Regions from separate parts of the Agrobacterium bohemicum genome, predicted to be linked through region 2. Evidence: predicted binding sites of a transcription regulator. Region 2 holds the regulator's gene; the other holds the start of a gene.

Region 1 (5,820 bases), on a different contig from region 2:
CAAGTGGTCGGCACGCAGTCGGTTCTCGCGCTGTGCTAGCTCGATCGCATCCGCCATGCCACGCATTTCGCCTTTGGCAAAGCCGCCGTCCTCGTCTGAGCCGAGGCGAAGGCAGTCAAACACCGTGGTGATGCCCGATGATGCGATCTGCGCATCGTGGGCCTGAATAGCGGCTATCTTGTCCCAGGTCACACCTGGGCGCGGCGAGTAATGCTGTTCCAGGTGGTCTGTGTGTAATTCAACAAGACCCGGTATCAGGTAATCGCCTTCGCAATCCTCACCAGTAAGGGACATGCTCTCGCTGATATCTGCAATCAGGCCATCTCGAACGAGAACGGAGCCTTTGAGGATATCGTTTTCAAGCACGATACGCGCATTGGAAAAAACATGTTCGGTCATGCCTGTACTGCTTTCATATCTTGTCGTCCCGTCTCTCAGGTTGCCGGTGCCAGGGGCAACCATGTATGAACGGTGAAGTCTTCGCCACGTGTCTTTTCCATAAACAGCCCAAGACCGGAAACGGCCAGAGGCTTCTCCGTAAATGCTGCAAATTCACGAGAGAGGATGCCGGTCATGTTCGCTCTGTCATCCTCATCCACCGGGCCCGTCAGTGTCATGTGAAATTGAAAGTCGTCCATGACGTAAGGATACCCCCAAAGGGCGAGGTTCTGCCGCTGGGGTTCTGTCAGGCTTTGCGGCTTGCGCCGGGCAATGTCGCCCTCCGACAAGGGGGCCCGAAACGGCTCGAAATAATCAACGATATCGGCGGCGAAATCTTGAAGCGGCTGATGAACGTCTTGGGGTATCAGGGCAAAGAAAGGACCAAGCGCTCCCACGACAAGCTTCGGGATATCAAAGGCATGACGGGTCGCTGCGAATGTCTGACACGCCGTCAGAAGGTCGTTTTCGCTGTGTTTTTCAGAGAGTTCGAACGGGGCTTTCAACGTGGCGTGAAATCCGTAACGGCGCGGTTCTGCAGTAACATCCCCAAAAGACTCATGGTCTTGATAATGCGCGCCGGAAAACGCGTTGCGCCCTAACCACCTCGATGCTTTTTCTGTCAGAGCATCATGTTCGGGTGGTGTGAAGTAAATGGCATAGCGCACGTCATCTTGCTTTCGAAAATTGGCCAACTTTTACAGCACTTGAGCTGAATCGCTTCTGGCGTTCAAGGCCGCAGTCGCGACTTATGCTCTTCCCATGACGGAATGATGATAGGCAGCGAAAAACTGTCCTGAAATACGATTTTTCACGCCTCTACCAGTCAGGCAGATCTGCATCTGACCGGTGAAGATGAAACTTCTTCAAGCATCGCGCGTTACTCTGGTAAGTTTCAAAAGATGCCAGGAGTAAAAGCTTATGGAAATCGGAATTTTAATTGCGCTGTTCTTCACCGTTTTTGCGGCTTCGAGCGTATTCTGCGCCTATTGGTTTGGTGAGCATCAAAATTTCTGACAGATGCTTCGGTATTTCCAGAGATAGATTGTTAGAAAAAAGCGCCGCAGGAGCCTTCGGCGCTTTTTGTTTTCTTTCGTGTCAATGCGCTGCCGACATGTCGCCGAGGACTTCCTTGGAGATGACGGTGGAGTCCGCGTTCAACTTGTAGACCATAGGCACGCCAGTCGCGAGATTAAGCTTCAGGATTTCTTCCTTGCTTAGCTTGTCCAACACCATCACCAGCGAACGCAGTGAATTGCCATGTGCGGCGACGAGAACTTTTTCTCCACGCAAGACACGAGGCAGAATTTCGGTCAGATAATATGGCCATACGCGAGCACCAGTGTCGCGCAGGCTCTCACCACCCGGCGGCGGAATGTCGTAAGACCGACGCCAGATATGCACCTGGTCTTCGCCCCATTTTTCGCGGGCATCATCCTTGTTGAGGCCGGAAAGATCACCATAATCACGCTCGTTCAGGGCTTCATCGCGAATGGTTTCCAGATCGGATTGGCCGACATTATCCAGAACGATCTGGCAGGTCCGCTGCGCGCGGATCAACGACGACGTATAGGCAACGTCGAACGTTATGCCGTAATCGGCGAGTGCTTTGCCGCCCGCATTCGCTTCCTCGACACCAAGGTCTGTCAGATCAGGGTCGCGCCAGCCCGTGAAGAGGTTCTTGAGGTTCCAGTCACTTTGACCGTGACGAACGAGGACGAGGGTTCCGCTCATTTCGATAGCTCTCCAGAGTTGGTTATTGGTCGTTTGCCAGACCCAGAACGTCCAGCATGGAATAGAGCCCAGGCTTCTGGTGATAGGCCCAGACGGCAGCGGCAATCGCGCCGCGTCCGAAAATCGTGCGGTCGGCGGCATGGTGAGACAGGGTAACCTGCTCGCCCTCTCCAGCGATGATCACCGAATGGTCGCCGATCACGGAGCCGCCGCGCAGGGTTGCAAATCCAATCGTGCCATTTTCGCGCGCTCCGGTATGACCATCTCGAACGCGAACGGATTTGTCTGCCAGATTGACGCAACGGCCCTTGGCTGCTGCTTCGCCGAGAAGCAGGGCAGTTCCGGAAGGTGCGTCTACCTTGTGTTTGTGGTGCATTTCAAGAATTTCAATGTCCCAGTTGCTGGCCTCTAGTGCCCTCGCTGCCTGCTGGGTCAAAACACTAAGAAGATTGACACCGAGGCTCATATTGCCGGATTTGACGATCCGGGCATGGCGGGCGGCAGCCTCGAATTTTTCCTCATCGTCGGCCGTGCAGCCAGTGGTGCCGATGACATGGGCGATCCGCGCTTGTGCCGCCAAACCTGCGAAGACGACACTTCCCGCTGGCGATGTGAAATCGATGACGCCTTCGGCATGGACAAAGGCTGCCAGTGCATCGCTGGTTACTGCGACGCCAATGTTACCCAAACCGGAGATTTCACCGGCATCATGACCAATAAAGGAAGAGCCTTCACGCTCCACCGCCGCATGAAGCTGAACGCCCGGCGTTTGATGGATCAGGCGGATCAGTGTCTGTCCCATACGTCCGGCAGCGCCTACCACCACCAGTTTCATGCCATCGCCGCTCATGCTGTCTACCTATGATTTGTTACTTAAAGACCGCGAACGCCTGTCGCCTGGAGGTTGTTGAGACGAGCGTAAAGGCCATCTTCCTGGCGCGCAAGCGTGTCATGCACACCTTCCTCAACGACTAGACCTTCATTCATCACCACGATCTTGTCCGCCTTGACCACGGTTGACAGCCGGTGCGCGATAACGATGACGGTACGCCCAGTCATCGCTGTGTCGAGTGCCTTCTGCACCACGGCCTCCGATTCCGTATCAAGCGCGGATGTCGCCTCATCAAGCAGCAGGATCGGTGCATTGCGGACGAGTGCACGTGCAATCGACAAACGCTGACGCTGACCGCCGGAGAGGGTCATACCGTTTTCTCCAACCGGGGTCTCGTAGCCCTGTGGCTGTGCGAGAATGAAATCATGCGCAAACGCAAGCTTTGCCGCGTCCTCGATTTCAGCATCCGTGGCTTCAGGACGACCGTAGCGAATATTGTCCCGGATCGTGCCTTCGAAGAGATAAGGTTGCTGTGAAACGTAGGCTAGGTTCTGGCGGACGGACATTGTCGTCACATCGGCGATATTCTGCCCATCGATCAGGATGGCCCCACCGTTTGGATCATAGAAACGGGGAATGAGGTTGATGATCGTCGACTTTCCAGCACCGGACGGGCCGACGAGGGCGGTTGTCTTGCCACCTTCTGCGGTAAAGCTGACGCCCTTCAGGATTGTTCCATCCTTGTAGGAGAAGACCACATCACGCAACTCCACCGTTGCGTTCGAAATAGTCAGTGGCTGTGCATCGGGTTTCTGACGCTGTACCGGCTCCATGTCGAGAATGTCATAGATCATCTGCGCATTGACGACCGCACGCTCCAGCGAAATCTGTACGCGCGCAAGGCGCCGCGCTGGATCGTAAGCCAGAAGAAGAGCCGTCACGAATGCAAAGAAGGCACCTGGGGGCACATTGTTATAGATTGCGCGGTAGGCCGCATACGCCAACACGCCGGAAACTGCCAGGCCCGCAATGGTTTCGGTCAAAGGGGCGCTTTTCTCCGTCAGCCTGGCAATGCGGTTTGCGCGCCACTCTGCGGAATCGATGACCTTGTCAACGCGGTCTTCGAGCTGCCTTTCCATAGTGAAGGCTTTGACGATGGCGATACCTTGCAACGTTTCCTGCATTGCACCCAGCACACGGCTGTTAAGGATGACGGCTTCGCGTGTCGCAGTCCGCAGCCTTTTTGCAATGTAACGTAGCCCCAATACCAACGGTGGCACGATGAATACGATAACGATAGAAAGAACAGGGTCTTTCAAGATCATCACGGCAACCAGCGCGATGAAGGTAAGGAGATCGCGAGCGACCGTCGTCACCGTCAGGTTCATGACATCGCGGATACCGCCGATATTCTGGCTAACCTGCGCTGCCAGATGAGCCGAGCGAGACTCGCTGAGGTAGCCGACCGACAATGTCATGAGGTGCGAAAACAGTCGCTTCTGGTACCGCGCGACGATGTTATTACCGATCTTGGACAGGGCGACCGATTGCCCATAGGTTGCCAGACCACGGATGAAAAAGGCCGCAAAGATAGAGGCACAAATGATCCATACGAGATCTGCCCGTCTGTTGACGAAGGCCTCGTTGATGATGGAGTCCATGATCCAGGCAGTGAAGGCCGTCGTGCCAGCAACGGTTAGCAGGCAGAATATTGCGAAAGCGTAGCCCGAAATATGATCGCGGGCGTTTTCTGCAAAAATGCGCTTCAGGACTGATGTAATTGTATCGGTATCCACAGGATGCCGTTTTTTGGCGGTCTTCAAGTGTTCATCCACCTTGTGAGGTTCGGAGCAAGCACGCTGCCCATTCAACCGGCGTCTATATCCACTTGGCCCGGTTTTGGCCAGTCCTGACTTACCTACACCTGCCAGCGCCTGCCATCCAGCGTCAGGCCAAAATCGCCGGGCGTCCGGGCATAGGTGGAAAGACCAGCCAGTGCTGCCTGCGGATGGGTAACGACATGCGTCGGAATGCTGCGCATCAAGGCCTTGTGCGGCGCCTTGTCTTCAAAAGCTTCGCGAAACTCCGGCAGCTTCAACGCTGGAATGATTTTTTGAGAAATCCCACCGGCAAGATAGACCCCGCCTCTTGCCATGAAGATCAATGCCATGTCGCCCGCGATCCGTCCCAGATACGTGCTGAACAGCGACAAGGTTTCTTTGGCCTGCAGATTGTCTCCACTCAAACCCGTGGCTGTCACTTCGGCGGGATCGGAAAACGCAGGCGTAACTCCATCTGCGGTGCAGATAGCGCGGTAGAGGTTCACCAAACCACGTCCACAGAGAATCTGCTCGCCAGCAATGCGTCCTTCGATTGTCTCAAGATGCGGAAAAATTTGATAATCCCGCGCACTGCGCGGACCAATATCGACATGACCACCTTCGCCTGGAACTGGAAACCACATGTTCCGGGCGTAGACCAGCCCTGCAACACCCAAGCCCGTGCCCGGACCCAACACGACACGCGACGCCATCATGTCAGGTCGCAGGGGCCCGATGGCTAGGCGATTATCGTTGCCAAGAGATGCAATGGCCAACGCCTGTGCCTCGAAATCATTGATGACGATGACATCTTTGAGGCTGAGATTGACCAGCATCTCTTTCGGCTTCACCACCCAGTGGCAGTTCGTCAATGGAATCTCATCGCTCTCGATCGGGCCTGCGACAGCGAGAATTGTAGAGACGGGTTGCACGCCGGTCTTGTCCAGGATCGTGTGCTGTATTGCGTCATCAATGGTTTTGAAATCCGCCGTCTTG
Region 2 (5,820 bases):
AGTGGGCGATCCGCTAAAGGATGATTTTCACTTCTGCGGTTGCGAGTCCCACGAGTCCTCGCCTTACTGCAAGTTCCACGCCAAGATGGCCTACCAGCCAGTGAGCGAGCGTCGCAGAGCCTAAAAGGCCGCACGCACATTGCTGAATATAAAAAAGCGGGTCATTGGCCCGCTTTTTTGTTGCCTGGAATTTTCGGAATGGTCGACACCGCAGTTCAGCGCACCAACAGCACCTACATCTCTGCGCTCGGCTAAACGCACGCCCCGCCGTTCACATCTTGATTGCAAAAGCTCTCATAAACATTGGATGCTTTGCGAATGGTTCGGACCACTTATGGAGGGAAATTTCTGCGCAACACCAATACGATTTGCGCAAGGCGCAAGCCTGCTTGCTGATACTCAGCCGCGGGCGTCACGTGCTTTGGAGGCACGATTTTGGATTATATCCATCTCGCCAGATCGCAGCCCTTCGATTGAACGGCTGCTGGATCTTGGCGAATGGATCAGCCTTGGCGGGCTTTGCGGTTGGCATAACGACGATCGCGTTCTGCCTTGCGGGCCGCTTCGTCTTCGACAACGCGAGCAATACGATTTTTTTCAGCCGCCTTGCGGGCGTCTTCTTCAGCGTTTGCGGCAGCTTCGAGTTCGGCTTCGCGTTGCGCAGCTTCAGCTTCGAGGCGAAGTTTTTCTTCACGCTTCTGCGCATCTCTTTCGGCCTGACGCGCTCTGCGTGCTTCGGCAACAGCAATCTGCTCTGCCTGCTTGGCTTCGAGTGTCGGTGCGGCAGCTTCCTTTGCTTCACGATAGGCCTTCAAAAGAGCGGCCTTCGCGTCGGCCGCGGCGCCGCGACGTTCGGAAACTTCGTTGTTCTTGATATTTCTAGTGTTTCTCAAATCTCTATTCCAGTTGATGCGTCATGCCGACCGGGGTCAGGATTTTTTGGCGCGTTTCGTTGGGATGACTGCGGGTTTCATGCTGTCGTCAAGTTCTTTCGCAAGGCGCGCTTCACGCAGCCTGATGGTCTTTTCGTCGCGAGCCTGGGCAATGGAGTTGAGTTCATCAACCGCACGACCGCGTGCAAAAAACTGCGATTGCGTAGCGCCGAAAGCGATTTCGGCCTGCTTGCGAGATTTGCTGTGAGCGTCAGACATGGAGTTCCCTTCCTATCGCATCGCACTGAAAATCGGAATCGATTTTTTAAAAAGGACGATACGCAGATTTATTGCTCGAAGCGTATTCGTGCATCTCGACGATGCAATACGTTCAAGCGTTTGGCCGTCGAGCGGCACAAAAAAAGGCCAGGCAACCTGCCTGACCTCGATTGGTCTCATGCTTTCAACAATGCCAGTACATCCGTGGTCAATGGAAAGCAGAGTCCGTATTATACAGCCTGCAGGTTGCAAGCAGACATTTTGCCCGACTTGTTGTCGCGCTCAAGGTCGTAGCTCAGCTTCTGGCCTTCAACGATTTCGCGCATACCTGCACGCTCTACAGCGGAGATGTGTACGAATGCGTCTGTGCCGCCGTTGTCAGGCTGAATGAAGCCGAAGCCCTTGGTGGAGTTAAACCATTTTACTGTGCCTGTGGTCATAATGAACCCTTTCAAAGCATAAGAGATAGATCGCAGAACTTGCGTCCCGCGTGCGATTATAGCGATTTTTTTGAAGGAAAGGGTTAGTTCAAAACGCGGTGCTAATCGCGCGGCAACCAAAGCTCAGCAAGCAAAATATCGATATGACATTGATAGACGTTTATCGTCGGATAGTCAAACTTTAATTTTGAGATAATGACATCGACTACCGATGGCGCTGCTCGAAGGGTACGTTTGGTGCATGCTGGCAGTTGGCTTTTATATCAGAAAGAGGTGCCCCTGGACCCAATCGACGTCTTGGAAAAATATATCTCAGACATATGGTCCAAAGTTATTGAAGCTCCTTTTCTATCCATCTCCCGTCGGTCTTGTGGAGATGGAAGGGTATACGTTGAGTGGGCCAATAATCACTATTGGCTCATCTGTGAAGAGCGCGGCAAGGAATACTGGCGCAGGGAAGCCGAGGACATCGATGATGCCGCATTCGAGTTGAATTCGACAGAACTTATGATGCACGCAATCAAAAAGGAGCGCTCTTTACGTCCCGCAAAAGTGTCCTACCATCTCGTTGGAACTGGATGTACCTGGACATCGAAATGATGGGCGCGATGAAAACGAGTTATGGAATTCGAGCAAAACAGCGCTACGTCGAAGTTTTGCAGCGCGCGCGCCTGAGCCAAGAAGAAAGACTTTACGCGCGCTACCCAATCAATCTGGAAGTCTGATATCTATCAGGCTTCCATAGAGTATCCCGCGCCGCGCACGGTGCGGATAACATCCTGCATATTGGAGAAGTTGAGCGCCTTGCGCAGGCGGCCGACGTGGACGTCCACGGTGCGTTCATCCACATAGATGTCGTGACCCCAGACGCCGTCGAGAAGCTGAGAGCGCGAGAAAACACGACCGGGAGACACCATCAGGAATTCCAGCAGGCGGAATTCGGTTGGTCCGAGCCGCACTTCACGGGTCTTGCGGTGAACCCGGTGGGTTTCCCGGTCCAACTCGATATCCCCGCATTTCAGCACCGAAGACAGGACTTCGGGACGAGCGCGGCGCAGCATGGCCTTGACGCGGGCCATCAGTTCCGGCGTTGAAAATGGCTTGACCACATAGTCGTCGGCACCGGTGGCCAGACCACGCACACGTTCGCTTTCCTCACCACGTGCCGTCAACATGATGATCGGGAGGCGTTCGGTTTCAGGACGCATTCTCAGACGGCGGCAAAGCTCGATGCCGGAAACGCCCGGCAGCATCCAGTCCAGGATCAAAAGATCCGGCGTGCGCTCCTGCAAGCGGATTTCCGCTTCGTCGCCACGCGGGATCGTGTCCACGTCGTAACCTTCGGATTCCAGATTGTAGCGAAGAAGAACGCTCAACGCCTCTTCATCTTCGACAACTGCTATTTTCGGCACCATGGCTAAGGGACTCCGCCAGTCTTATAGGGAATTCACTCGGTTACTGCACCGAGCGTGTTGGAACTGTCGTCCTTGGGACGCTCGCCTTCCGGCTGGCTACCGGTGGCCATGTAGTAGATGGTCTCCGCGATGTTCGTGGCATGATCGCCAACACGCTCTATGTTCTTGGCACAGAACAGAAGATGCGTGCAGGTGGTAATGTTGCGCGGATCTTCCATCATATATGTCAGCAACTCGCGAAACAGCGAGGTGTACATCGCGTCGATTTCCTCGTCGCGCTCGCGGATGGTCTGTGCCTTTTCCGCCGAACGGGTGGAATAGACGTCCAGAACGTCTTTCAGCTGCACCAGCGCCAGTTCGGACAGATGCTCGAGACCGCGCGCCAGCTTGCGAGGAACGCCGGTTCCGGCAACCGCTATAACGCGCTTGGCCGTGTTCTTGCCGAGGTCGCCGACGCGCTCCAGATCGGCAGCGATGCGCAGCGAGCCAATGATTTCGCGAAGGTCGGCTGCCATAGGCTGGCGCTTGGCAATGGTGACGATGGCCTTGTCGCCGATTTCGCGTTCGGCGTTGTCAAGGATCGTGTCATCCGAGATGACCTTCTGGGCCAGGGCTGCGTCGGAATTGACGAGGGCGCGCACGGCATCCGCGCACATCTGCTCCGCCAGACCGCCCATTTCGGCGATACGGCGGGTCAGGAACTTCAGCTCTTCATCGTAAGCGGACATGATATGCGAGTGGGTCGGCATGTTCTACTCTCCAGTTTCGGTGCGATTCCGCAAGCCCAGCCGGGCTCAAGCGGTTTGCGCTGATGTTGTGAACCAACGGCAGATCAGCCGAAGCGGCCCATGATGTAGTCCTGCGTACGCTGGTCATCCGGGTTGGTGAACATCTTGTCGGTGTCATTTTCTTCCACCAGATGGCCGAGGTGGAACATGGCCGTGCGCTGAGATACGCGGGCGGCCTGCTGCATAGAGTGCGTCACGATAACGATCGTATAGTTGGCGCGCAGCTCGTGGATCAATTCCTCGACCTTGGCAGTCGCAATCGGGTCCAGCGCCGAGCATGGCTCATCCATCAGGATGACTTCAGGCGAAACGGCAATGGCGCGGGCGATGCAAAGACGTTGCTGCTGGCCACCGGAAAGACCGGTACCGGATTCGTGCAGGCGATCCTTTGCTTCGTTCCACAGGCCGGCCTTTTGCAGGCTGGCTTCGACGATCTGGTCCATATCAGCCTTGCTGCGGGCAAGACCGTGGATGCGTGGGCCGTAGGCGATGTTTTCATAGATCGTCTTCGGGAATGGGTTCGGCTTCTGGAACACCATGCCGACGCGCGCGCGCAACTCAACTACGTCGATCGCGGGATCGTAGACATCGTCCTCATCGAGCGTGATCTTGCCGGTGACGCGGCAACCGTCGATCGTGTCGTTCATGCGGTTCAGCGTCCGCAGGAAAGTAGACTTTCCACAACCGGATGGCCCGATCAAAGCTGTTACCGTGTTTTCGCGAACGTTGAGGTTCACATCGTAAAGGGCGCGTTTCTCGCTATAATAGACAGAAACGTCCTTGCCGATCATCTTGTACGAAACTTCATTCATTTTCTTGTCCAGCGCCTTTTCAACTGCTGCTTCCGACAACATGTTCATAGCTTTCAAGCTCCTCTACCAGCGCCGTTCAAAGCGGCGACGCAACAGAATTGCGCCAACATTCATGACGATGAGGAACATAAGCAGGATGATAATAGCGCCGGATGTTCTTTCGACAAAGGCACGTTCTGCTTCGTTCGCCCACATGTAAATCTGCACCGGCAGGGCCGTAGACGGGTCCATGGGTGTTGTCGGATAGTTCGTGACGAAGGCGACCATGCCGATCAGAAGCAATGGCGCGGTTTCACCGAGAGCATGCGCCAGGCCGATGATCGTGCCGGTCAGAATGCCGGGCATGGCAAGCGGCAGGACATGGTGGAAAATGGTCTGCATTTTCGACGCGCCAAGGCCAAGAGCCGCGGCACGGATGGAGGGTGGCACTGCCTTCAGCGCCGCGCGGGTGGCGATGATGATGGTTGGCAGAGTCATCAGGGTCAGAACCAGACCGCCAACCAGCGAGGCCGAGCGTGGAAAGCCCATGAAGTTGATGAAGACCGACAGACCAAGCAGACCGTAAACAATCGAGGGAACGGCAGCCAGGTTGTTGATGTTGACCTCGATGAGATCCGTCAGGCGGTTCTTTGGCGCAAACTCTTCCAGATAGATGGACGCTGCGACACCGATGGGCAGAGACAGAACCAGCACGATCAGCATCATGTAGAACGAGCCGATGAGAGCAACGCCAACGCCAGAGGCTTCCGGACGGCTGGATGCGCCGTTGAAGAAGATGCCGGTGTTGAACTGCTTGGCAATCTGGCCAGCATCGGTGAGTTGCTTGACCCAGGCGAGTTGCTGATCGGATATCCGACGGTTCTGTTCATTGACAGTCAGATCGACCTGGCCCTTGAAGGCGCTGTCGAGATCGCCCGACGCCAGAAGGGAGACGGTGCGTGTTGTGCCGATGATGCTTGGATCATTGACGACGACATCCCGGAGCTGAACGCGGATACCATCCGAAATCATCGCAGAGACACCGCGCAGAGCCGTGCGGTCATCCAGCGAAACGCCAAGTGCCTTGGCCACCGCATTGCGGGCCACGAGAGGATAGTTGGCCGTAACGAGCTTGGCCGGGTTCTGAGCACGCACATTATCCGGATCGATGATCTGTTCAGAAAACTCGACCGGGACGGTAATCATGGTCTGCTGGAACGCTGTGTAACCCTTGC

Evidence for each region. Region 2 encodes PhoB, which activates phosphate uptake and scavenging genes when phosphate is short. Its sites were predicted from a motif close to TGTCATNNANCTGTCAT; they were not measured.
Region 1: the regulator PhoB is predicted to act here: its motif matches at 1,201-1,217, upstream of ATO67_RS12850 (DUF1045 domain-containing protein).

The regions. Positions count from the first base shown of each region.
Region 1 covers NZ_KQ961029.1:136,855-142,674, reverse strand. The annotation lists gene ATO67_RS12855 (alpha-D-ribose 1-methylphosphonate 5-triphosphate diphosphatase) at 1-399, opposite strand, end outside; gene ATO67_RS12850 (DUF1045 domain-containing protein) at 435-1,106, opposite strand; gene ATO67_RS12845 (2,3-bisphosphoglycerate-dependent phosphoglycerate mutase) at 1,537-2,172, opposite strand; gene dapB (4-hydroxy-tetrahydrodipicolinate reductase) at 2,195-3,022, opposite strand; gene ATO67_RS12835 (ABC transporter ATP-binding protein) at 3,046-4,827, opposite strand; gene ATO67_RS12830 (glucokinase) at 4,923-5,820, opposite strand, start outside.
Region 2 covers NZ_KQ961028.1:242,844-248,663, forward strand. The annotation lists gene ATO67_RS11895 (GcrA family cell cycle regulator) at 1-124, shown strand, start outside; gene ATO67_RS11900 (DUF6481 family protein) at 504-893, opposite strand; gene ATO67_RS11905 (hypothetical protein) at 930-1,151, opposite strand; gene ATO67_RS11910 (cold-shock protein) at 1,382-1,591, opposite strand; gene ATO67_RS23110 (hypothetical protein) at 2,170-2,316, shown strand; gene phoB (phosphate regulon transcriptional regulator PhoB) at 2,323-3,006, opposite strand; gene phoU (phosphate signaling complex protein PhoU) at 3,039-3,755, opposite strand; gene pstB (phosphate ABC transporter ATP-binding protein PstB) at 3,839-4,654, opposite strand; gene pstA (phosphate ABC transporter permease PstA) at 4,670-5,820, opposite strand, start outside.